DNA from 3 places in the Streptomyces sp. NPDC056224 genome. Region 1 is predicted to be linked to each of the others. Evidence: riboswitches for the same ligand, from Rfam matches in the RefSeq annotation. Region 1 holds a riboswitch; each other region holds the start of a gene.

Region 1 (6,965 bases):
GGCGGCTCGTCCAGGGTGATCAGGAAGCCGAACCCCACCGTCACGGCGGACACCCCGAGCGGCAGCATCAGCAGCGCGTCAAAGCCCCGTACGAAGCGGCCCGCGCGCCTGGTCAGCGCGGCGGCGGCGAGGCCTCCGACGGTCAGGGCGATGGCGGTGGCGGCGAGCGCGTACTGGAGCGAGTTCCAGACCGCCTCCAGCGGCGGCACCAGGAACGTTCCGCCACCGGCGCCCGTCTCCTGCAGTGCCCGGTAGAAGCCGAAACCGTATCCGCCGGGAACGTCGAAGGACCGTTCCACCAGGACGCCCAGGGGCAGCACGATCAGCAGCGCGACCGTCAGCAGCACTCCGCCCAGCAGGGCGCGCTGCGCCCAACCGCGCGGCGGGTGGGCCGTGCGCGCCGGGTCCACGAGCCGCAGCGCGGTCTCCCGCCGGCGCACCGTCCGGGCGTGCACGGCGAGGATCCCGCCGATCGCCGCGAACTGCACCATCGTCAGCACGGCGGCCGTGGACAGGTCCAGGAGCTGCGCGGTCTGCCGGTAGACCTCCACCTCCAGGGTGGAGTAGGAGGGCCCGCCCAGGATCTGAACGACGCCGAAGGAGCTGAAGGTGAACAGGAACACCATCAGCGTGGCGGCCGCCACCGCCGGGGCCAGCGCGGGCAGCGTCACCAGCCGCCAGGCGGCGAACCGTCCGGCGCCCAGCACACGGGCGGCCTCCTCCTGGCGCGGGTCGAGCTGCGCCCAGAGCCCGCCGACCGTCCGGACGACGACGGCGTAGTTGAAGAAGACGTGCGCCAGCAGGATCGCCCACACGGTGGTGTCCAGCCGGACGCCCCACAGCTCGTCCAGCAGCCCGCCCCGGCCGACCAGCGCGAGGAAGGCCGTACCGACCACCACGGTCGGCAGCACGAAGGGGACGGTGACCACCGCCCGCAGCAGCTGTTTGCCGGGGAAGTCGAAGCGCGCGAAGACGTACGCGCCGGGGAGTGCGATCACCAGCGTGAGCGCGGTGGAGGCGAGCGCCTGCCAGGTGGTGAACCACAGCACGTCGGCGATGTCGGGCCGGGCGAGCACCTCGCCGATCCGGCCGAACTGCCAGCCTTCGTCGGTCTTGAGCCCGCGCCCGACGATCGCGGCGACGGGATAGGCGAAGAACAGGCCGAAGAAGACGAGGGGTACGGCCATCAGGGCGAGGTGCGAGGCCGTGGCCCGGCCGGACCCACGGGTGGCGGGTACCGGCGCGGCGTCCCCCGGCGCCGCGCGCGGAACCTTCGTACCGCTTACTTCACGACCAGTGCGGTCCATGCCTTGACCCACTGCTCACGGTTCTTGGCGATGGTCTCGGGAGCGACGTTCTCGGGCTTCTCGATCACCACACCGTGCTTGGTGAACAGCTCCGGCAGGGAAGCGTCCTTCACCACCGGGTTCACGAACATCTGCAGCGGCATGTCCTCCTGGAACTTCTTGCCGATCAGGAAGTCCACGAGCGCCTTGCCGCCCTCTTCGTTCTTCGCCCCCTTCAGCAGACCCGCGAACTCGATCTGGCGGAAGCAGGTGCCGGTGGAGACGCCCGTCGGGGCCTCGGCCGGCTGCGGCTCGCCGTACAGCACCTCGACCGGCGGGCTGGAGGCGTAGGAGACGACCAGCGGGCGGTCGCCCTTGGCCTTCTTGCCGCCGGCGGAGCCGGAGAAGCGCTCGTTGTAGGCCTGCTCCCAGCCGTCGACGACCTCGACGCCGTTGGCCTTGAGCTTGCTCCAGTAGTCCTTCCAGCCCTCCTCGCCGTACTTGCCGACGGAGGCGAGCAGGAAACCGAGGCCGGGCGAGGAGGTCGCGGCGTTCTCGGTGACCAGCAGGTTCTTGTACTCGGGCTTGACCAGGTCGTCCAGCGTCTGCGGCGGGGCGAGCTTCTTGTCGGCGAAGTAGGCCTTGTCGTAGTTGACGCAGATGTCACCCGAGTCGATCGGCGTCACCCGGTGCTCCTTGTCGAGCACGTACTCCGGCTTGACCCCGGCCAGGCCCTTGGCCTCGTACGGCGTGAAGATGCCGTTGTCCAGGGCGCGCGAGAGCAGGGTGTTGTCGACGCCGAAGAAGACGTCGCCGCGAGGGGTGCCCTTGGTGAGGATCTCCTGGTTGAGCGCCGCGCCTGCGTCCCCCGACTTCAGCACCTTGACGGTGTAGCCGCTCTGCTGCTCGAACTCCTTGAGGACCGTGTCGGTCACGTTGAAGGAGTCGTGGGAGACGAGCGTGACGGTCTTGGACTTCGGGGCGTCGCTCGCGCCCGCGGGCTTGTCCTTGGCGTCCTCGCCGCAGGCGCTGAGCGTGGCGACGCCCAGCGCGGCCGCGAGCGCCGCGCCCGCGATCCTCTTGGTGGTGCTCACTGGTGAATTCCTCCTGGGATGTCCAGGAGAAGACGCGGCCCCGCCCGGCGCTCTGCGGGAGCGGACGCCGGGCAGGGCGCAACAGCTTGAGTGGTGACCGAACTTCCTACCCCGAATGACCGGGGCGAGGTTCAGAGGGTCTGCGGATGACGGATACCGCACTCTCAGCGCTGTGGCGCTCCCCTGTCGGAATATGAAATTGGTTCGGCCACAGGGTACCCCGTGACCGATCGTGACCGGTCAGAACCGGAACCTAGCGCTCCGAAGCGGCCAGCTGACCGCACGCGCCGTCGATCTCCTGGCCGCGGGTGTCCCGGACGGTCACGGGGACCCCGTGCCGGGCGATGGCCTCCACGAAGGCCCTCTCGTCCTCGGGCCGCGAGGCGGTCCACTTGGAGCCGGGCGTCGGGTTCAGCGGGATCAGGTTGACGTGGACGCGCTTGCCCTTGAGCAGCTTGCCCAGCAGGTCGCCCCGCCAGGCCTGGTCGTTGATGTCGCGGATCAGGGCGTACTCGATGGAGATCCGGCGGCCGGACTTCTCCGCGTACTCCCAGGCCGCACCGAGGACCTCGCGGACGTTCCAGCGGGTGTTCACGGGGACCAGGGTGTCGCGCAGCTCGTCGTCGGGCGCGTGCAGCGAGACCGCGAGGCGGCACTTGAAGCCCTCGTCGGCGAAGCGCAGCATGGCCGGGACCAGGCCGACGGTGGAGACGGTGATGCCGCGCTGCGACAGGCCCAGGCCGTCGGGCTCCGGGTCGGTGAGGCGGCGGATGGCACCGACCACGCGGTTGTAGTTCGCCAGCGGCTCACCCATGCCCATGAAGACGATGTTCGACAGCCGCGCCGGGCCGCCGGGGACCTCGCCGTCGCGCAGCGCGCGCATGCCGTCGACGATCTGGTGCACGATCTCGGCGGTGGACAGGTTGCGGTCCAGGCCCGCCTGGCCGGTGGCGCAGAACGGGCAGTTCATGCCGCACCCGGCCTGCGAGGAGATGCACATGGTGACCCGGTCGGGGTAGCGCATCAGCACGGACTCGACGAGCGTGCCGTCGTGCAGCTTCCACAGGGTCTTGCGGGTGGTGTCGTCGTCGCAGCTGATGTGCCGGATGACGTTCATCAGCTCCGGGAGGAGCTCCTGCTGGAGCTTCTCGCGGGACCCGGCGGGGATGTCGGTCCACTCGGCCGGGTCGTGCGCGTAGCGCGCGAAGTAGTGCTGGGAGAGCTGCTTGGCCCGGAACGGCTTCTCGCCGATCGCGGCGACCGCCTCACGGCGCTCCTCGGGAGTGAGGTCGGCGAGGTGCCGGGGCGGCTTCTTGGCTCCGCGCGGGGCGACGAAGGTGAGCTCTCCCGGAACAGGGCGGGCCATGGCAGGTACTCCTTGTAAGACGAAAGGCGCGCCGCAGAAGCAGCGCGCCTTCCAAGAGTAAACCGCCCGGCGTGTTACGACGCCTTTCCGCAGGTCAGCCCGTACCGACGAACGCGGCCAGCAGCAGCCACACCACTGGAGCGGTCGGCAGCAGCGAGTCGAGCCGGTCCATGATGCCGCCGTGGCCCGGGAGCAGGGTGCCCATGTCCTTGATGCCCAGGTCCCGCTTGATCATCGACTCGCCGAGGTCACCCAGCGTGGCGCTGACCGCGACCGCCAGCCCCAGCAGCAGGCCCTGCCACCAGGAGCCGCCGTCGATCAGGAACTCCATGCACAGCGCACCGGCGGCCATCGCGAACGCCACCGCGCCGAGCAGGCCCTCGCGGGTCTTTCCGGGGCTGATGCGCGGCGCGAGCTTGGTCTTGCCGAAGCGCCAGCCGACCGCGTAGGCCCCGGTGTCGCTGACCACGGTCAGCAGCAGGAAGGTGATCACCCGCTGCGGCCCGTCGTCGGCGGTGAGCAGCATCGCGACGAACGTGGCCAGGAAGGGCACGTAGAACGCCGCGAAGGCACCCGCCGTGACGTCCTTGAGGTAGTCCTCCGGCGGCTCGGTCATCCGCCAGACCAAGGCCGCCAGCACGGTCAGGGCCATGGCCACCCAGGCGCCCTCGGCACCGCGGACGTATCCCGCGATGACCATGGCCGCGCCACCGACGGCGAGCGGGACCAGCGGGGCCTTGATGCCCTTCTTCTCCTGCAGCCGGGAGGTGAGCTCCCACAGACCGACGACGACCGCGACGACGATGACGCCGACGAAGACCGCCTTGACGATCAGCAGCGAGGCGAAGATGACCGCGCCGAGGCCGACGCCGACCCCTATGGCGGCACGCAGGTCCCGCCCCGCCCGCTTCTTCGGCGGAGGCGAGGAGTCCTGCGGCTGCGGGGCATGCGGGGGCGGGGGGCTGGGCATGGGCTCCTGCGGCGGCGTCTCGGCGCGGAAGAGGAGGCCGCCGTCCGGGACGGCCCCCCGATCGCGTGCTTCCCGGTCGTCGAAGTCACGGCCGGCGGCATCGGGCACGATGGGCATGGGCCGAGTGTGCGGGCCCACCTGCGCATCGTATGCGGGACCCGCCGGAACTGGCTCCGGCTGCCAGGAAGAGTCGTTCATCAGACTTCGAGCAGCTCGGCTTCCTTGTGCTTGAGCAGCTCGTCCACCTGCGCGACGTACTTCGCGGTGGTGTCGTCGAGCTCCTTCTCCGCGCGGCGCACCTCGTCCTCGCCGGCCTCCTTGTCCTTGACCAGCTTGTCAAGGGCGTCCTTCGCCTTGCGGCGGACGGCGCGCAGGGAGATCTTGGAGTCCTCGGCCTTGGTGCGCGCGACCTTGATGTACTCCTTGCGGCGGTCCTGCGTCAGCTCGGGGAAGGTCACCCGGATGATGCTGCCGTCGTTGCTCGGGTTCACACCGAGGTCGGAGTCGCGGATGGCCTGCTCGATGTTGCGCAGGGCGCTCTTGTCGAACGGGGTCACGATCGCCATGCGCGGCTCGGGCACCGAGAAGGACGCGAGCTGGTTGATGGGCGTGATGGCGCCGTAGTATTCCGCCACGATCTTGTTGAACATCGCCGGGTGCGCACGGCCGGTGCGAATCGCGGCGAAGTCTTCCTTGGCGACGACGACGGCCTTTTCCATCTTCTCCTCGGCCTCGAGGAGGATCTCTTCGGTCACCACGTGCTCCTGCATGTCTTGAATGGATGGGTCAGGCGGGCGGGGCGGACGGGTCCGGTCCGGGCTCGGTCCGGCAGCGGACTGCTCAGGCCCGGGTTCCCTGGTCGCTGACGAGCGTGCCGATCTTCTCACCCTTGACGGCGCGCGCGATATTGCCCTCGGCGAGCAACTCGAAGACGAGGATCGGCAGCTTGTTGTCACGGCACAGCGTGATGGCGGTCGCGTCCGCGACCTTGAGGTCGCGGGAGAGGACCTCTCCGTACTCCAGCGCGTCGAACTTCACCGCGTCCGGGTTCTTCTTCGGGTCGGAGTCGTAGACCCCGTCGACACCGTTCTTGCCCATGAGCAGGGCCTCGGCGTCGATCTCCAGGGCGCGCTGGGCGGCCGTGGTGTCGGTGGAGAAGTACGGCATGCCCATGCCGGCGCCGAAGATGACGACGCGGCCCTTCTCCAGGTGCCGCACGGCGCGCAGCGGGATGTACGGCTCCGCGACCTGACCCATGGTGATGGCGGTCTGCACGCGGGAGTCGATGCCCTCCTTCTCCAGGAAGTCCTGGAGGGCGAGGCAGTTCATGACCGTGCCGAGCATGCCCATGTAGTCGGACCGGGCCCGGTCCATGCCGCGCTGCTGGAGTTCGGCGCCGCGGAAGAAGTTTCCGCCGCCGATCACGACGGCGATCTCCGCGCCGTCACGGACCACCGCGGCGATCTCGCGCGCGATGGCGTGGACGACGTCGGGGTCGACGCCCAGTCCTCTGCCACCGGAGAAGGCCTCGCCCGACAGCTTCAGCATGAAGCGGCGGCCCTTCTTGTCCTGGTCGCTCTTGTCGTCGGATGCGGTGTGGGGGTCCACGCCCTGATTCATGGGAGATCTCCTCGTGCACATACGAAGAAGGCCATTGCCGGTGGGTCCTCGCGGTTCCCTCTGCGGCAATGGCCTCCTCGTCAGATCTGCGGTCGCCTCGCGCAAGCGCGGACGACTGCTTCAGACCCTACCGGGGTCCGGTGTCCGTTCGCGTACGGACGGACTCAGATGCCGACCTTGATGCGGCTGAAGCGCTTCAGGGTGACACCGGCCTCGTCCAGAACCTTCTGGACGGACTTCTTGTTGTCGAGAGCGTACGCCTGGCCCAGCAGGGTGGCGTCCCTGAAGAAGCCGTTGATGCGACCCTCGACGATCTTCGGCAGGGCGGCCTCGGGCTTGCCCTCCGCGCGGGTGACCTCTTCGGCGATGCGACGCTCGGACTCGACCTTCTCGGCCGGAACGTCTTCCTTGGAGAGCCACTGCGGGGCGAACGCCGCGATGTGCTGCGCGATGCCGCGGGCGACCTCGGCGTTCTCCTTGTCGAGCTCGACCAGGACACCGATCTGGAACGGCAGGTCGGGCATCGTGCGGTGCATGTACGACGCCACGTAGGCGCCGGAGAACTGCGCGAAGCGGTCCAGGACGATCTTCTCGCCGAGGTTGGCGTTCGCCTCGTCCACGAAGGCCGT
Region 2 (6,965 bases), on a different contig from region 1:
GGATCGGATCCCTGGGGCGAATGCAGCCTGTGATCGAGCGTCAGGAATATGCCTTGGGCACGGTATGTGCGGCCATCCCCCTCACTGCGGGTGACACCGTCGCCACGATGGCCATTTCTCTACCCCTCCACCAGGAAAACCGGTTGCTGTATGTGGTCGATCGACTACGGAGTGAAGTAGGCGCGCTGTTGAGCACCCTCTCGTTCTCTATCAGTATCTGAAAACTCACTCCTTGTGATCTGCTAGCGCTTCCACCACCCTTGTCAAGAGGGCCCTGGGGGACATTCCTGGCCACTTCCACTACAGCGGGGTAGGCAATGCGCGAGTCGGTACAGGCAGAGGTCATGATGAGCTTCCTCGTTTCCGAGGAACTCTCGTTCCGGATTCCGGTGGAGCTCCGGTACGACGCTCGGGACCCCTACGCAGTCCGCCTGACCTTCCACCTTCCCGGAGACGCGCCCGTGACCTGGGCGTTCGGCCGGGAACTCCTCCTCGACGGCATCAACAAGCCGTGCGGCGACGGCGATGTCCACATCGCCCCGACCGAGCCCGAGGACCTGTCCGATGTCCACATCCGCCTCCAGGTCGGCGGCGACCGGGCGTTGTTCCGCGCGAGCGCGGCGCCGCTCGTCGCGTTCCTCGACCGCACCGACCGGCTCGTACCGCTCGGCCAGGAGCGCAACCTGGGCGACTTCGAGGAGAACCTTGACGAGGCGCTCGGCAAGATCCTGGCCGAATCCCGGCAGAACGAGCAGAACGCGGGCTGACCCGCCGCCGGGCGCGCACTGACTCGACCCTCCGCGCCGACCGCTCCGTTCCTCCGGCGAACACCTTTCAGCGCTTGCGACGGCGGCCCCGGCCGGTGCGGGCCGGCCCCGGGGCCGGCCCGGAGACCGTGGCCGCCGGACGGTCGGCGGACACGACCAGGGATGCCAGTGCCGTCGTCACGGGAACCGAGGCCACGAGGCCGATCGAGCCCACGAGGGTCCGCACGATCTCCACCGCGACCAGCTCGCTGTTGGCCACCGACCCCATGCTGCTGTTCGCGATCGAGAACAGCAGCAGTAGGGGGAGTGCAGCGCCCGCGTAGGCCAGTACGAGCGTGTTGACCACCGACGCGATGTGGTCGCGACCGATCCGGATGGCCGCCCGGTAGAGGGCGCGCGACCCCATCGAGGGATCGGCCTGGTGGAGTTCCCAGACCGCGGAGGTCTGGGTGACCGTCACATCGTCGAGGACGCCCAGCGATCCGATGATGATGCCCGCGAGCAGCAGACCACTCATGTCGATGTCCGGGTAGAGCCCGTGGATGAGGCCCGTGTTGTCGTCGGTGTTGCCGCTGAGGAACGCCCAGTCGATGAACACCGAGCCCAGGAGCCCGATCAGCAGCAGTGAGACGAGCGTGCCGAGAACGGCGACCGAGGTGCGCGCGGTCAGCCCGTGGCAGATGTACAGGGCGATGAGCATGATGGCGCTGGCCCCGATGACGGCGACGACCAGCGGGTTCGACCCCTGCAGGATGGCCGGCAGGATGAAGAGGGTCAGCACGCCGAAGCTGATGACCAGCGCGATCAGTGCGAACACCCCGCGCATGCGGCCGACCAGGACGACGGCGACCGCGAAGATCCCGGCCAGCAGCGCCAGGGGGAACTTCCGGTTCACGTCGATCACCGAGTACTGGAGGTCCCGGGGGGCGTCCGGCGCGTACGCGACCACCACCTCCTGCCCCTTCGCCAACTGCCGCGGCGCGCCAGGCTGGACGATCTCCACGAAGGTGCGGCCCTTGTCCGGTCCGGTGCCGACCTCGACGGTGGCCTTCTTGCAGTCGCCGGTCTGCGCCGCCTGGGCCTCGCGGCCCTCGGGGGTGGACGTGTCCCCGGTGGGCGGCACCTGCGAGGCGTTCACCGATTTGCAGTCCACCTGTTCGAGCGAGACGACCGCGCCCTGCTGCGTCTGCCGGTCGAAACCGACCCCCGTGCGCTCGTGGGCGGGGGCGCCGCCCGGCCAGAGCACCGCCATGCCGACGAAGACGGCGACGGCGAAGGGGATCAGCACGGCCGCGATGACCTTGCGCAGGTGCTGCGAGACGGGGGCCGCCGGACCGTGCCCGTGGCCGTGCCCATGGCCGTGCCCGTGGCTCTGCCCGTGGGAGTGCTCGTGGTCCGAGTGGCTGGTGGGCTCGTTGGGCTCGTTGGGGGGCTGCGGCGAGATCGTCACCAGCAGATCATCGCAAGAGATGAGGGGGCCTACTGTTCAGCACGCCATGGGTGGCGCTAGCGTGGGGGCACCTTTGCACAACGCGGGAGCTCGGAGCACCGGGCTGAGAGGACGCTGATCACCGTACGCGCATCACGGATGCGTACGGGAGGAGGCTGCGTCGACCGCCGAACCTGTTACCGGGTAATGCCGGCGTAGGGAGATAGGTCTCATGACCATTCAGGACGCACGCACGCCTGCCGTCAGCCAGGACGCCGACGGCCGGACCGAGCGCCAGCCGGGCTGGCACAAGGGGTACGTGGCGGGCTCCCGCCCCGACATCCGGGTGCCGGTCCGTCAGGTCCACCTCACCAACGGCAAGGACGTGACGCTCTACGACACGTCCGGTCCGTACACCGACCCCCAGATCGAGACGGACGTGCGCCGGGGTCTCGCGCCGCTGCGCGAGAACTGGATCATCGGCCGCGGGGACACCGAGGAGTACGCGGGACGTCCCGTGCGTCCCGAGGACGACGGCGTCAAGCACACTTCGCCGCGGGGCGGGCTCAAGAACCTCGACGCCGTCTTCCCGGGCCGCCCCCGCCAGCCCCGCCGGGGCCGTGGCGGCGCCGCCGTCACACAGCTCGCGTACGCCCGCCGGGGCGAGGTCACCCCGGAGATGGAGTACGTCGCGATCCGCGAGAACGTCTCCCCCGAGGTCGTCCGCGAGGAGATCGCCGCAGGTCGCGCGGTGCTCCCGGCGAACGTGAACCACCCGGAGATCGAGCCGATGATCATCGGCAAGCGGTTCCTGGTGAAGGTCAACGCCAACATCGGCAACTCCGCGGTCACCTCCTCCATCGAGGAGGAGGTCGACAAGATGACCTGGGCGACCAAGTGGGGCGCCGACACCGTCATGGACCTCTCGACGGGCCGCAACATCCACACCACGCGCGAGTGGGTTCTGCGCAACTCCCCCGTCCCGATCGGCACCGTCCCGCTCTACCAGGCGCTGGAGAAGGTCGATGGCCGCGCCGAGGACCTGACCTGGGAGATCTACAAGGACACGGTCATCGAGCAGGCCGAGCAGGGCGTCGACTACATGACGGTCCACGCCGGCGTGCTGCTGCCGTACGTGCCGCTGACCGCCCGCCGCAAGACCGGCATCGTCTCGCGCGGCGGGTCGATCATGGCCGCTTGGTGCCTGGCTCACCACAAGGAGAACTTCCTCTACACGAACTTCGAGGAGCTGTGCGACATCCTCGCGACGTACGACGTCACGTACTCGCTGGGTGACGGCCTGCGCCCCGGTTCCATCGCGGACGCCAACGACGCGGCGCAGTTCGCGGAGCTGAAGACGCTGGGCGAGCTGAACACGATCGCCAAGCGCCACAACGTGCAGACCATGATCGAGGGCCCGGGCCACGTCCCGATGCACAAGATCAAGGAGAACATCGACCTCCAGCAGGAGATCTGCGAGGAGGCGCCGTTCTACACGCTCGGCCCGCTGACCACGGACGTCGCGCCCGCGTACGACCACATCACCTCGGGCATCGGCGCCGCGATGATCGCCTGGTGGGGCACCGCGATGCTCTGCTACGTCACGCCCAAGGAGCACCTGGGCCTGCCCAACCGTGACGACGTCAAGACCGGCGTCATCACGTACAAGATCGCGGCGCACGCCGCGGACCTGGCCAAGGGGCACCCCGGTGCCCAGGAGTGGGACGACGCGCTGTCGGACGCGCGGTTCGAGTTCCGCTGGGAGGACCAGTTCAACCTGGCCCTCGACCCGGACACGGCCCGTGAGTTCCACGACGAGACGCTTCCCGCCGAGCCGGCCAAGACCGCGCACTTCTGCTCCATGTGCGGTCCGAAGTTCTGTTCGATGAAGATCTCGCAGGACATCCGCCGTGAGCACGGCGGCGACCTGAAGGCCGAGGAGATCCAGGCCGGCATGGCGGAGAAGTCCGCCGAGTTCGCGGCCTCGGGCAACCGCGTCTACCTGCCGCTGGCCGACTGAGCCGTTCGACAGGAGCTACGGAGCGGACCCGCGACCCAAGGGGGGAGTCGCGGGTCCGCCCGTTTTTTGGCGCCGGAGTGCTCCCACTCGCCATGGCCGGCCGGTCGTCGCCCGCCGCGTTCTGACGGCTCGCGCTCGTCGTGTCCGTCAGAGCGGCCGTTGGTGTCGCATCGCTCATCCGATAAGTGGACTTATCTGCGAGTTGTCCCGCCACTCGCGGCAGTGCTTTCCACGCTGACCGAGTGTGTGGCCAGAGACGCCCGACCACACATCGTTCGATCGGTTTCGAGTAGGAGTGGTATGAGCCCCGAAAACAGGACCAGGTCAACGACGCTTGGACCGCTGCCGAGGGGGAGCAGATGGCTGACGGGCGGCACCCTCGCATCGCTTGCCCTGGTCATGATGGGAGTCGCCAGCCCCGCCTTCGCCGTTGCTCAGAGCATTCGGGCGGCCGAGCGGGTGAACGCGGCGAGCCCCACGGGTGGGGATCACTGCAAGACGAATGGGCATCACCACCGCCCGGACCACGGACCGGACCAGGACCCGGACGACGACCCGAAGGCCGCGGGCATCGAGGCCGGGCCCGACGGTGACGACAGGTGCGAACAGGGCAGGCCGGGCCCGACAGGGCCGACGGGTGCGACGGGTGCCACGGGCGCGGACGGCGTGGACGGCGCGACGGGCGCGACTGGGGCGACTGGCGCGACGGGTGGTACGGGTGCCCTGGGTGGTACGGGTGCTCCGGGCACGGACGGTGCGACGGGCGCGACGGGCGCAACGGGCGCAACGGGTGCGACGGGCGGTACGGGTGCTCCGGGCTCGGACGGCGTGGACGGCGTGGACGGCGCCACGGGTGCCACGGGTGCCACGGGTGCCACGGGCGGTACGGGCGGTACGGGCGCTACGGGTACCGGGCCCTGCGACGACATGGACAGCTACGCGCCTTCGAACACCGTGTCGTTCAGTGCCGCTCTCACGAACGGCATCGCCTATGCCGGACGCGCGACCACGGCCGGAGGTGTGCCTGTCTGGCAGGACCTCACGAACGCGGACAACCCGGGATTCCCCTTCGGCAAGGCCTGTGGCATCTCGATCATCGAGCAGGGCAGCAACTCGTACATCAAGGTCGTGACGACGGACGGCAAGGTCTACCAGACACACGGCGACACCAACGGCGCCAACTTCACCTGGGACGAGGGGTGGATCGAACTGACCCCCTCCCCGACTCCCGGATCCCTCCGCGGCAAGGAATTCAAGGGAGACCTGATGCGCGGAGCCTCCAAGAACCGCCTCCCCTAGGGAAGCCCGCTCCGGCCCGCGTGGGCACGCCGAAGTCCGGGATCGTGAAGTCGGGCCGGGCGGATCCCGGGTTGGGGATCCGCCCGGCCCCGGCCGGCCGACGTGACGGCCCAGCGCGACGACTGGAGGGCGCCGCTCCACGGCCTGCCGGCCGGGGCGACGCCCTCCGGTCCCGTGCGCGGGAGCGGCGGTCAGGCGACCACCTGATACTGCGGGTCGAGCTTGCGCCGTGCGAATTCGAGGTTCTCGGTGACCCGGTCACGCTGCGAGTCGGGCAGCCTGCCGTCCTGGAGGAGGCGTTCGCAGCAGTCCAGCGACTCCTGGTATTCGCCGACCCAGTAGGCGGCCACGGCGAGTTCGTCGAGCGCGCGCCAGTCGTGCCAGTCGAACTCGACGAACAGGATGTCGTCCGGGCGCGGGATCCGCACCGCCTCCCGGGCGAACATGTACGCCAGGGGCCAGCGGCCTTCGAGGCGGCAGACGCGGGCGAGGCTGCCCATCGCCTCGGCGCGTGTGGGACGGCTCTCGTACGCGCGGAGGAAACGGTCCATCACCTCGGCGGCCGGCTTCTTGAGGTTCGCCGCGAGCCGTGCCGCGTACAGCTGGGCGCAGAAGGCTTCCTCGGCGAAACCGCCCATCGCCGCCCGGCGGTCGTAGGCGGCGAGGGATTTCTCCGGTTCTCCCGCGTCACGCCAGCTCTGGGCCAGATAGAACGCGTACCGGGCATTTCCGGGTTCCTTGATCAGCCCTTCTTCGAGCACCGCCGCGTCCCGCAGGTACTTCTCGCGTTCGCCCGATTCCCTGAGCCGTGCCCCGCCTCCGACGATGAGGATATTGGCGCCTTCGAGCACACCGCTGCTGTGCCGGACTTCGCAATCGATGTACTCGTGGAGTACGCCGACGTATTTCCACGGCAGGCGGGTGGATACCAGAGCGGGCCTCCAGTGGATGACGGGCTCGTGGTGCACCGCGATGCGGTACGCGTCGAGAGTGAGGTCGGGCATGCGAAAGCCGGGCTGTACCTGCATCACGTCGTCGGCGTCGATGAACAGCAGGTAGTCCGCGCTGGAGCGTGCGAGGTCGATCGCCTCGCTGCGGCTTTCGCCGAACCCCTTCCACGGCCGTTCGTGCAGGGCGCCGGGCAGATCGCTGAGGAATTCCCGGATGATGTCCTGGGTACCGTCCGTCGAGCCCGTGTCCACGATCACCCATGTATCGATCAAAGGGCGCACGGATTCGAGACAGCGCCGGATCACCGGTGCCTCATTCTTGACGATCATGTTCAGGCAGACTGTTGCTCTCAAGGATTCCATCCCCTGTGGTGATGAGAACGAATGTGAGCCGACGGTAGGCCACGGTTTCTCCGTGCCTGGGCGCGTCGCGTCCGCCGCCGCGTAAAAGCCTCCATTGGGCTCGTACTGCTGGTCCGATAAGTTGACTTATCAGCGCG
Region 3 (6,965 bases), on a different contig from region 1:
TCCCGGGCGAGCCGCGCCGTCAGCACGGCCTCGCCCGCCGTGAAGCAGCCGGCCGTGTTCGGCAGGACCGCGATGTCCAGCTTCGCGAGCACGGACAGGACCGAGCCCTGGACCGTCGGGTCCAGCCGGCGCATGGCCACCGTGGTGAGTTCGGTGCCGGACGCGACCAGGGCCCGCTCCAGGACGTCCAGGCTCGGGGCGCCGCCCGTGCCCATGATCAGGCGGGAGGAGAAACTGCGGCCGCCCAGGGTGAAGAGGTCGTCAGCCATGCCGCTCAGCCTCCCTGGACCGCGGTGAGGACCTCGACCCGGTCGCCCTCGCCCACCGGCGTGAGCGGCCACTGCCCGCGCGGGACCACGGTCTCGTTGAGCGCGGCGGCGACTCCGGCCGGGGCCGCGGTCAGGGTGGCGACCACCGCGTCGAGCGTGGTGCCGGCCGCGACCTCGCGCGGCTCGCCGTTGACGGAGATGGTCATGCGTACGACTCCTGACGTGCGGCGGAGAACCGGCGGGGGGTGAAGGGGCGTGCGATCGCGGGCAGTTCGCCGGTGGTCAGCAGCTCCGCCATCACGTCGCCGGTCAGCGGGGTCAGCAGTACCCCGTTGCGGTAGTGCCCGGTGGCCAGGTGCAGGCCCGGCAGGTCGGTCGGGCCGAGCAGCGGGGCGTTGTCCGGGGAGCCCGGCCGCAGCCCCGCGCGGGTCTCGGTGAGCGGGAGTTCGGTGATGCCGGGCACCAGCTCGTGGGCGTCGCGCAGGAGTTCGTAGACCCCGCCCGCGGTGACCGTGGTGTCCCAGCCGAGTTCCTCGCTGGTGGCGCCGATGACGAGTTCGCCGTTCTCGCGCGGGACCAGGTAGACGTGGCTGCCGCGCACGACCGCCCGTACCGTCCGGGACAGGAACGGCGCGTGGGCGGCGGGCACGGCGAGGCGCAGCACCTGCCCCTTCACCGGCCGTACGGGCGCCACCAGCTCCGGCGGCACCCCCGCCAGCCGGCCGCTGAGCGAGCCCGCCGCCAGCACGACCTGGTCCGCGCGCAGTTCCGTACCGTCCTCGAGCCGCGCCCCGGCCGCCCGGTCGGCGGTGACCAGCAGCCGCTCCGCCGCCGACCGGTGGACGGCCACCCCGGACCCCTCGCAGGCGGCCAGCAGGGCGGCCGCCAGCCGCCGCGGGTCGACCTGGTGATCGCCGTCCACCCGCAGGCCGCCCCGGACGCCCGGGGCCAGCATCGGCTCCAGCCGGCGACACTCGCGGCCGGTCAGCCACTCGGACTCCAGCCCGCAGCGGCGCTGCAGGGCGTGCAGCTCCCGCAGGTGGAGCCGGTCGTCGGCGTCCAGGGCGACGGCGAGGGTGCCGCAGGCGCGGTAGCCGACGTCCAGGCCGCCGGCGGCGTCGGCGAGCTCCGCGACGAACTCGGGATAGCGCGCGGCGGAGGCGAGACCCAGCCCCAGCAGGGCCTCCTCGCCGTAGTGCAGCTCCGTCACGGGCGCGAGCATCCCGGCCGCGACCTGGGCGGCGCCGCCGCCGGGGGCGGGGTCGGCCAGTACGGTGCGCAGCCCGCGCCGGGCCGCCCGCCAGGCGGTGACGAGTCCGATGATCCCGCCCCCGATGACGAGGACGTCGGACCCCTTCCGGGACGTCCTGGACGGTCGGGACGTTCGAGATGAGTGCATGGGCGTCCAGCCCCTCCCTTCGCCGGCATGACCCGGATCAGGTTCGTACGGTCGGAGGCCGGCCAGCCTCCCTCTCAGCCCGGTGCGCCCGGACTCCCGCGATAGGTACGGTGGCCAGACTAACCCCGGTGCGCACAGCCGGTAAGGCGGCACCTGTTCCTGGCGGCCCGTCAGATGATTAGGGTGGCCGGGTGAGTGAGCAGACGGAGCAGAACCCGAGCGGCGTCGTGATCGTGGGCGCCGGAATGGCCGGCGTGCAGACCGCGGTCGCCCTGCGGGAGCAGGGCTTCACCGGCACGGTGACCCTGCTGGGCGCCGAGCCCCACCAGCCCTACGACCGGCCTCCGCTGTCCAAGGCGGTGCTGCTCGGCAAGGCCGAGGACTCCGCCTTCGACGTGGACTTCGAAGGCCTCGGCATCGATCTCAGGCTCGGCACGGAGGTCACCGCGCTGCGGGCCGCCGAGCGCGAGGTGGACACCGAGGCGGGACCGGTCCCGTACCGGGTCCTCGTGCTGGCCACCGGCGCGCAGCCGCTGACCCTGCCCGGGACGGAGGGCGTCCCCGGCGTGCACCTGCTGCGCACGCTGGACGACGCGGCGCGGCTGCGCCCCGTCCTGGCCGGGGCGCCCCGGGCGGTGGTCGTCGGCGCGGGCTGGATCGGCGCGGAGTTCGCCACCGCGGCCCGCGAGGCGGGCTGCGAGGTGACCGTGGTCGAGGCCGCGGACCGGGTCCTGGCGGGGGCGCTGCCGCCGCAGGTCGCCGCCCCGATGGCGCGCTGGTACGAGGAGGCGGGCGCCGAGCTGATCACCGGCGCGAAGGTCGCCGGGATCGAGGAGGGCCGGGTGCTGCTCGCGGACGGGCGGGGCCTGCCCGCCGGCGCGGTGGTGGTGGGCATCGGAGCCCGCCCCGCCACCGGATGGCTGACCGGGAGCGGCGTGGACCTCGGCCCCGACGGCTCGGTCACCGCCGACGCGTACCTGCGCACCTCCCTGCCCGGGGTGTACGCGGTCGGCGACTGCGCCTCCTTCCCGTCGGCCCGCTACGGGAAGCGGCTGCTCGTACACCACTGGGACAACGCGCTCCAGGGCCCGCGAACGGTCGCGGCGAACATCCTGGCCGGGGAACCGGCCCAGGTCTACGACCCGGTGCCGTACTTCTGGTCGGAGCAGTTCGGGCGCTTCGTCCAGTACGCCGGCCACCACGGCGGGGCCGACACCCTGCTCTGGCGCGGCGACCCGGCCGACCCCGCCTGGTCGGTGTGCTGGCTGCGCGACGGGGTCCTGGTCGCGGTCCTGGCCGTGGGCCGCCCCCGCGACCTGGCGCAGGGCCGCAGGCTCATCGAGACGGGGGCCGCCGTGGACCCGGCCAAGGTCCGCGACCCGGCGGTCCCCCTGAAGTCGACCACCGTCTAGCGCCGTGCCCGGGGGTACCTCCCAGCGGTAGCTGGGGGAGCGTCGTGACCCGGTGAACCTCTCCGGTCACAGCACTGGCCCGGACGGGACCACGGACGGGCCGCTCCGGTACCGGGTGCCAGCCCGAGATGGCAGGCTTGTACCCGTGACCGAGATTGACGCAAAGATCGATGCCCTTGTCCCCTCATGGCTGTACCTCCCCGACATCGCGGAGATGCTCGACATCGAGGTGACCCGGGTCCGCCAGATGGTCAAGGAAGGGCAGCTGATCGCCGTACGCCGGGGCGAGAACCGCGCCCTGCAGGTGCCGGCCCCCTTCATCGACGGCGACAAGGTCGTCAAGGGCCTGGTCGGTCTGCTGACCGTGCTGCGCGACGACCGCTTCACCGAGGAGGAGATCCTGGAGTGGCTCTTCACCGAGGACCCGACCCTGCCCGGCACCCCCGTGCAGGCACTGAGCGAGAATCGCGGCACGGAGGTGAAGCGCCGCGCTCAGGCGCTCGCCCTCTGAGCTGATCCGCATCCGCTCCACCGCGGTGTGCGGGCCCCACGGGGTCCGTACACCGCCTCCATTCCGGGGGGTACACCCATGCAGCTGTCCGACGCCCGGCTCTACCTCTGTACGGACGCCCGGAAGCGCCAAGGTGACCTCCCCGAGTTCCTGGACGCCGTGCTGTCCGGCGGCGTGGACATCGTCCAGCTCCGCGACAAGGGCATGGAGGCCGGGGAGGAACTCGAACACCTCCAGGTCTTCGCCGAGGCCGCACGGCGCCACGGCAAGCTCCTCGCCGTGAACGACCGCGCCGACGTCGCGCACGCCATCGGCTCCGACGTCCTGCACCTCGGACAGGGCGACATCCCCGTCCCCGCGGCCCGCGCCATCCTCGGCGACCGGGTGCTCGTCGGCCGCTCCTGCCACGCCGAGGCCGAGGTCGACGCGGCCGTCGCCGAGCCCGGCGTGGACTACTTCTGCACCGGCCCCTGCTGGCCCACCCCCACCAAGCCCGGCCGCTTCGCCCCCGGCCTCGGCCTCGTGCGGTACGCGGCCTCCCTGGAGCAGGACCGGCCGTGGTTCGCCATCGGCGGCATCGACAGCGCGAATCTGGACGAGGTGCTGGACGCCGGAGCCACCCGCGTCGTGGTCGTCCGCGCCCTCACCGAGGCCGCCGACCCGGGTGCGGCCGCCGCGGAACTCGCCAAGCGCGTCCGGGCCCGCCTCGGCTAGATCGACCGGAATGCCCCGGCCGGGCCCGCCGGACTGTCCAAAATCGTGTCCAAAAGACGGACAGCGCTTCGGTGTCCGGCGGACCGCGTCTAACCTGCCCGTATGGCCTCTGGTACCGCTTCCACCTGGTCGGATCGTGCGCACACGGTCCGCGACCTCATCGCGTCCGGGCGTTCGTACTCCTTCGAGTTCTGGGCCCCGAAGACCGAGAAGGGCGAACGCAACCTCTGGAACGCCCTGCGCCGGGTGGAAGCGGTGTCGCCGAGCTTCGTCTCCGTGACCTACGGCGCCGGCGGATCGACCCGCGGCGGCACCGTCCGGGCCACCGAGCAGATCGCCTCGGACACCACGCTGACCCCCGTCGCCCACCTCACCGCCGTGGACCACTCGGTGGCCGAGCTGCGCAACGTCATCGGGCAGTTCGCCGACGCGGGCATCCGGAACATGCTCGTCGTGCGCGGAGACCCGCCGGGCGACCCGATGGGCGAGTGGGTGCCGCACCCCGAAGGCGTGCACTACGCCGCCGACCTGGTCCGGCTGGTCAAGGAGTCCGGCGACTTCTGCGTCGGCGTCGCGGCCTTCCCGGAGATGCACCCGCGTTCGACGGAATGGGACACGGACATCCGGCACTTCGTGGACAAGTGCCGCGCGGGCGCCGACTATGCGATCACCCAGATGTTCTTCCACCCGGAGAATTATCTGCGGCTCCGCGACAGCGTCGAGAAGGCGGGCTGTGAGACCCCGATCATCCCCGAGGTCATGCCTGTTGTGGGCATCAAGCAGCTCGACCGGCTGCCCCAACTCAGCAACGCGGTCTTCCCCGAGGCCGTGAAAGAGCGCATGCTCGCGGTCAAGGACGATCCGGCCGCTGTACGCTCCATTGGCATCGAGTTCGCCACGGAGTTCTGCGCGCGGCTGCTGTCCGAGGGTGTCCCAGGGCTGCACTTCATCACGCTGAACAATTCCACGGCGACTCTCGAGATCTACGAGAATCTGGGCCTGCACCAGCGGGCCTGACCGGCTGGCCCCCGTTTCCCACGCGGTCGGCCGCACCGAGAGGGGCCATGCATGGGTATGACGGTCCTCTACATCGCGTTCGGCTTCGTCGCGCTGTGGCTGCTTGCCGAGGTCTTGATGCAGTACAAGGCCCGGCTCCGCTGGCGCCTGCTCGCCTTCGCCGGCTTCCTCGGCGTGGTCGCCGGGGTGGTCCTGCCGTCGGTGCCGGTCATCGGCGCCGGCGCGGCCGCGTTCGCCCTGGGCCAGACCCTGGTGACGCTCTCGTTCCGCAAGGGCTTCGTGGCCGGCTGGGCGGTGCGCCGCGGCGGGGAACCCGTACGGCAGTCGCGGCGGCGCCGGTCCGGCGGTCCGCGCCCGGAACCGGCGCTCCAAGTCAGCGCGCTGGAGTACGAGGACGCCGACGGGGCGCCGCAGGGGCGGCAGTTCGCGGCCGAAGCCCCGGCCGACGAGGTCTACAGCCCGCAGCCGATGCCCGAGGACACCGGTTCCTACGGCATACAGAGCTTCGCGCCCGGCCCCGGCGCGGGCCAGACCGAGGGCTTCGCCTCGCCGTTCACCACGGCCGAGCAGGACTCCCACCAGTACGCGGCGTACTACGACCAGCAGAACCAGGGCGTCGGCGGCGGGTACGACTACTCCGCCGGCTATCCGACGGGCGATCAGCAGCAGGTGTACGCGGCCTACTCGGACCCGTACATCGGCACCGGCGGCGGTGTCGGGCCGCCCGCCGCCTACGACTACTCGGCGTACACCCAGTACCCCGGCTACGGGCAGCAGCAGTACGCCACGGACACCCCGCCCGGCGGGGTCTGGGTCCCGCAGCAGCGGGCCACCGACGGGACCGCCCAGCCGTATCCGGCCGAGGAGCAGGGCGCGCAGCCGCAGCAGTACCCGTACCCCCAGCAGGGCGAGTACGAGCAGTACCGCTACTGAGCGGGCGGCCGGGTCACCGGGAGCCGCGGAACTCCGCGCCCTCCACGATCAGCCCGGCCACCAGGGCCCCGGTCATTCCCGCGTGCGCCAGCCCGCCGCCGGGGTGGGCCCAGCCGCCCGCCAGGTACAGCCCCGGCACGGCCGTGGTGTTGGCGGGGTACAGCAGCCGGCCCCCGGCCCCCGCGAGCGCGGGCGGGGGCACCGCGCCGCCCACCGCGCCGGTCGCCGCCTCGACGTCGGCCGGGGTGCGCACCTCGTGCCACAGCAGCCGCTCCCGCAGCCCCGGTACGGCCTTCGCGGCGAGCTCCAGCAGCTCCTCGGGCTCCGCGGCCCCTGAGGTCCCGGGTCGGCTGACGGCGCTGACCGTGACCGCCTCATGGTCCGCGTCGGGCCGGGTGGCGGGGTCGTCGGGACGCAGGACGGTGACGTCCAGGCCTGGGGAGTGCACCAGCGTGCGGTGGACCGGGGGTCCCTCCGGGCGGAGCCCGGGGGAGTCCGCGGGACGGGCGCCGCGCAGCGCGAGGAAGAGCGTGAGCCTGCTGGGCAGGCCCTCCCCGCGGGCGGGGACCGCCTCGGGCGGCCACGGCAGGGAGGCGGCCGGCAGCAGCCGCGGGTCGATCCCGCAGACGACGGAGTCGGCGGCCACCTCGGTGCCGTCGGCCAGCAGCAGGCCGGCCGCCCGGCCCCGCGGCGCGAGGACCTCCCGGACC

What was found. Region 1 has a riboswitch for thiamine pyrophosphate ahead of ACFCZ1_RS20245 (thiamine ABC transporter substrate binding subunit). Riboswitches for the same ligand answer to the same signal wherever they lie in the genome.
Region 2: it holds a riboswitch for thiamine pyrophosphate, as region 1 does, so the genes downstream of both, thiC (phosphomethylpyrimidine synthase ThiC) here and ACFCZ1_RS20245 (thiamine ABC transporter substrate binding subunit) in region 1, are expected to answer to the same signal.
Region 3: it holds a riboswitch for thiamine pyrophosphate, as region 1 does, so the genes downstream of both, thiO (glycine oxidase ThiO) here and ACFCZ1_RS20245 (thiamine ABC transporter substrate binding subunit) in region 1, are expected to answer to the same signal.

Annotation. Positions count from the first base shown of each region.
Region 1 is NZ_JBHJTK010000016.1:62,113-69,077, reverse strand. It holds gene ACFCZ1_RS20250 (ABC transporter permease) at 1-1,187, opposite strand, end outside; gene ACFCZ1_RS20245 (thiamine ABC transporter substrate binding subunit) at 1,283-2,380, opposite strand; TPP riboswitch at 2,466-2,575, opposite strand; gene rlmN (23S rRNA (adenine(2503)-C(2))-methyltransferase RlmN) at 2,634-3,746, opposite strand; gene ACFCZ1_RS20235 (phosphatidate cytidylyltransferase) at 3,841-4,914, opposite strand; gene frr (ribosome recycling factor) at 4,914-5,471, opposite strand; gene pyrH (UMP kinase) at 5,557-6,336, opposite strand; gene tsf (translation elongation factor Ts) at 6,501-6,965, opposite strand, start outside.
Region 2 is NZ_JBHJTK010000005.1:164,734-171,698, forward strand. It holds gene ACFCZ1_RS09700 (IclR family transcriptional regulator) at 1-221, shown strand, start outside; gene ACFCZ1_RS09705 (SsgA family sporulation/cell division regulator) at 318-767, shown strand; gene ACFCZ1_RS09710 (YibE/F family protein) at 835-2,217, opposite strand; TPP riboswitch at 2,290-2,435, shown strand; gene thiC (phosphomethylpyrimidine synthase ThiC) at 2,429-4,216, shown strand; gene ACFCZ1_RS09720 (hypothetical protein) at 5,054-5,515, shown strand; gene ACFCZ1_RS09725 (glycosyltransferase) at 5,707-6,795, opposite strand.
Region 3 is NZ_JBHJTK010000049.1:11,974-18,938, forward strand. It holds gene ACFCZ1_RS33430 (thiazole synthase) at 1-269, opposite strand, end outside; gene thiS (sulfur carrier protein ThiS) at 275-475, opposite strand; gene thiO (glycine oxidase ThiO) at 472-1,668, opposite strand; TPP riboswitch at 1,666-1,778, opposite strand; gene ACFCZ1_RS33445 (NAD(P)/FAD-dependent oxidoreductase) at 1,860-3,080, shown strand; gene ACFCZ1_RS33450 (Rv2175c family DNA-binding protein) at 3,226-3,591, shown strand; gene thiE (thiamine phosphate synthase) at 3,670-4,305, shown strand; gene metF (methylenetetrahydrofolate reductase [NAD(P)H]) at 4,408-5,322, shown strand; gene ACFCZ1_RS33465 (hypothetical protein) at 5,374-6,255, shown strand; gene ACFCZ1_RS33470 (phytoene desaturase family protein) at 6,269-6,965, opposite strand, start outside.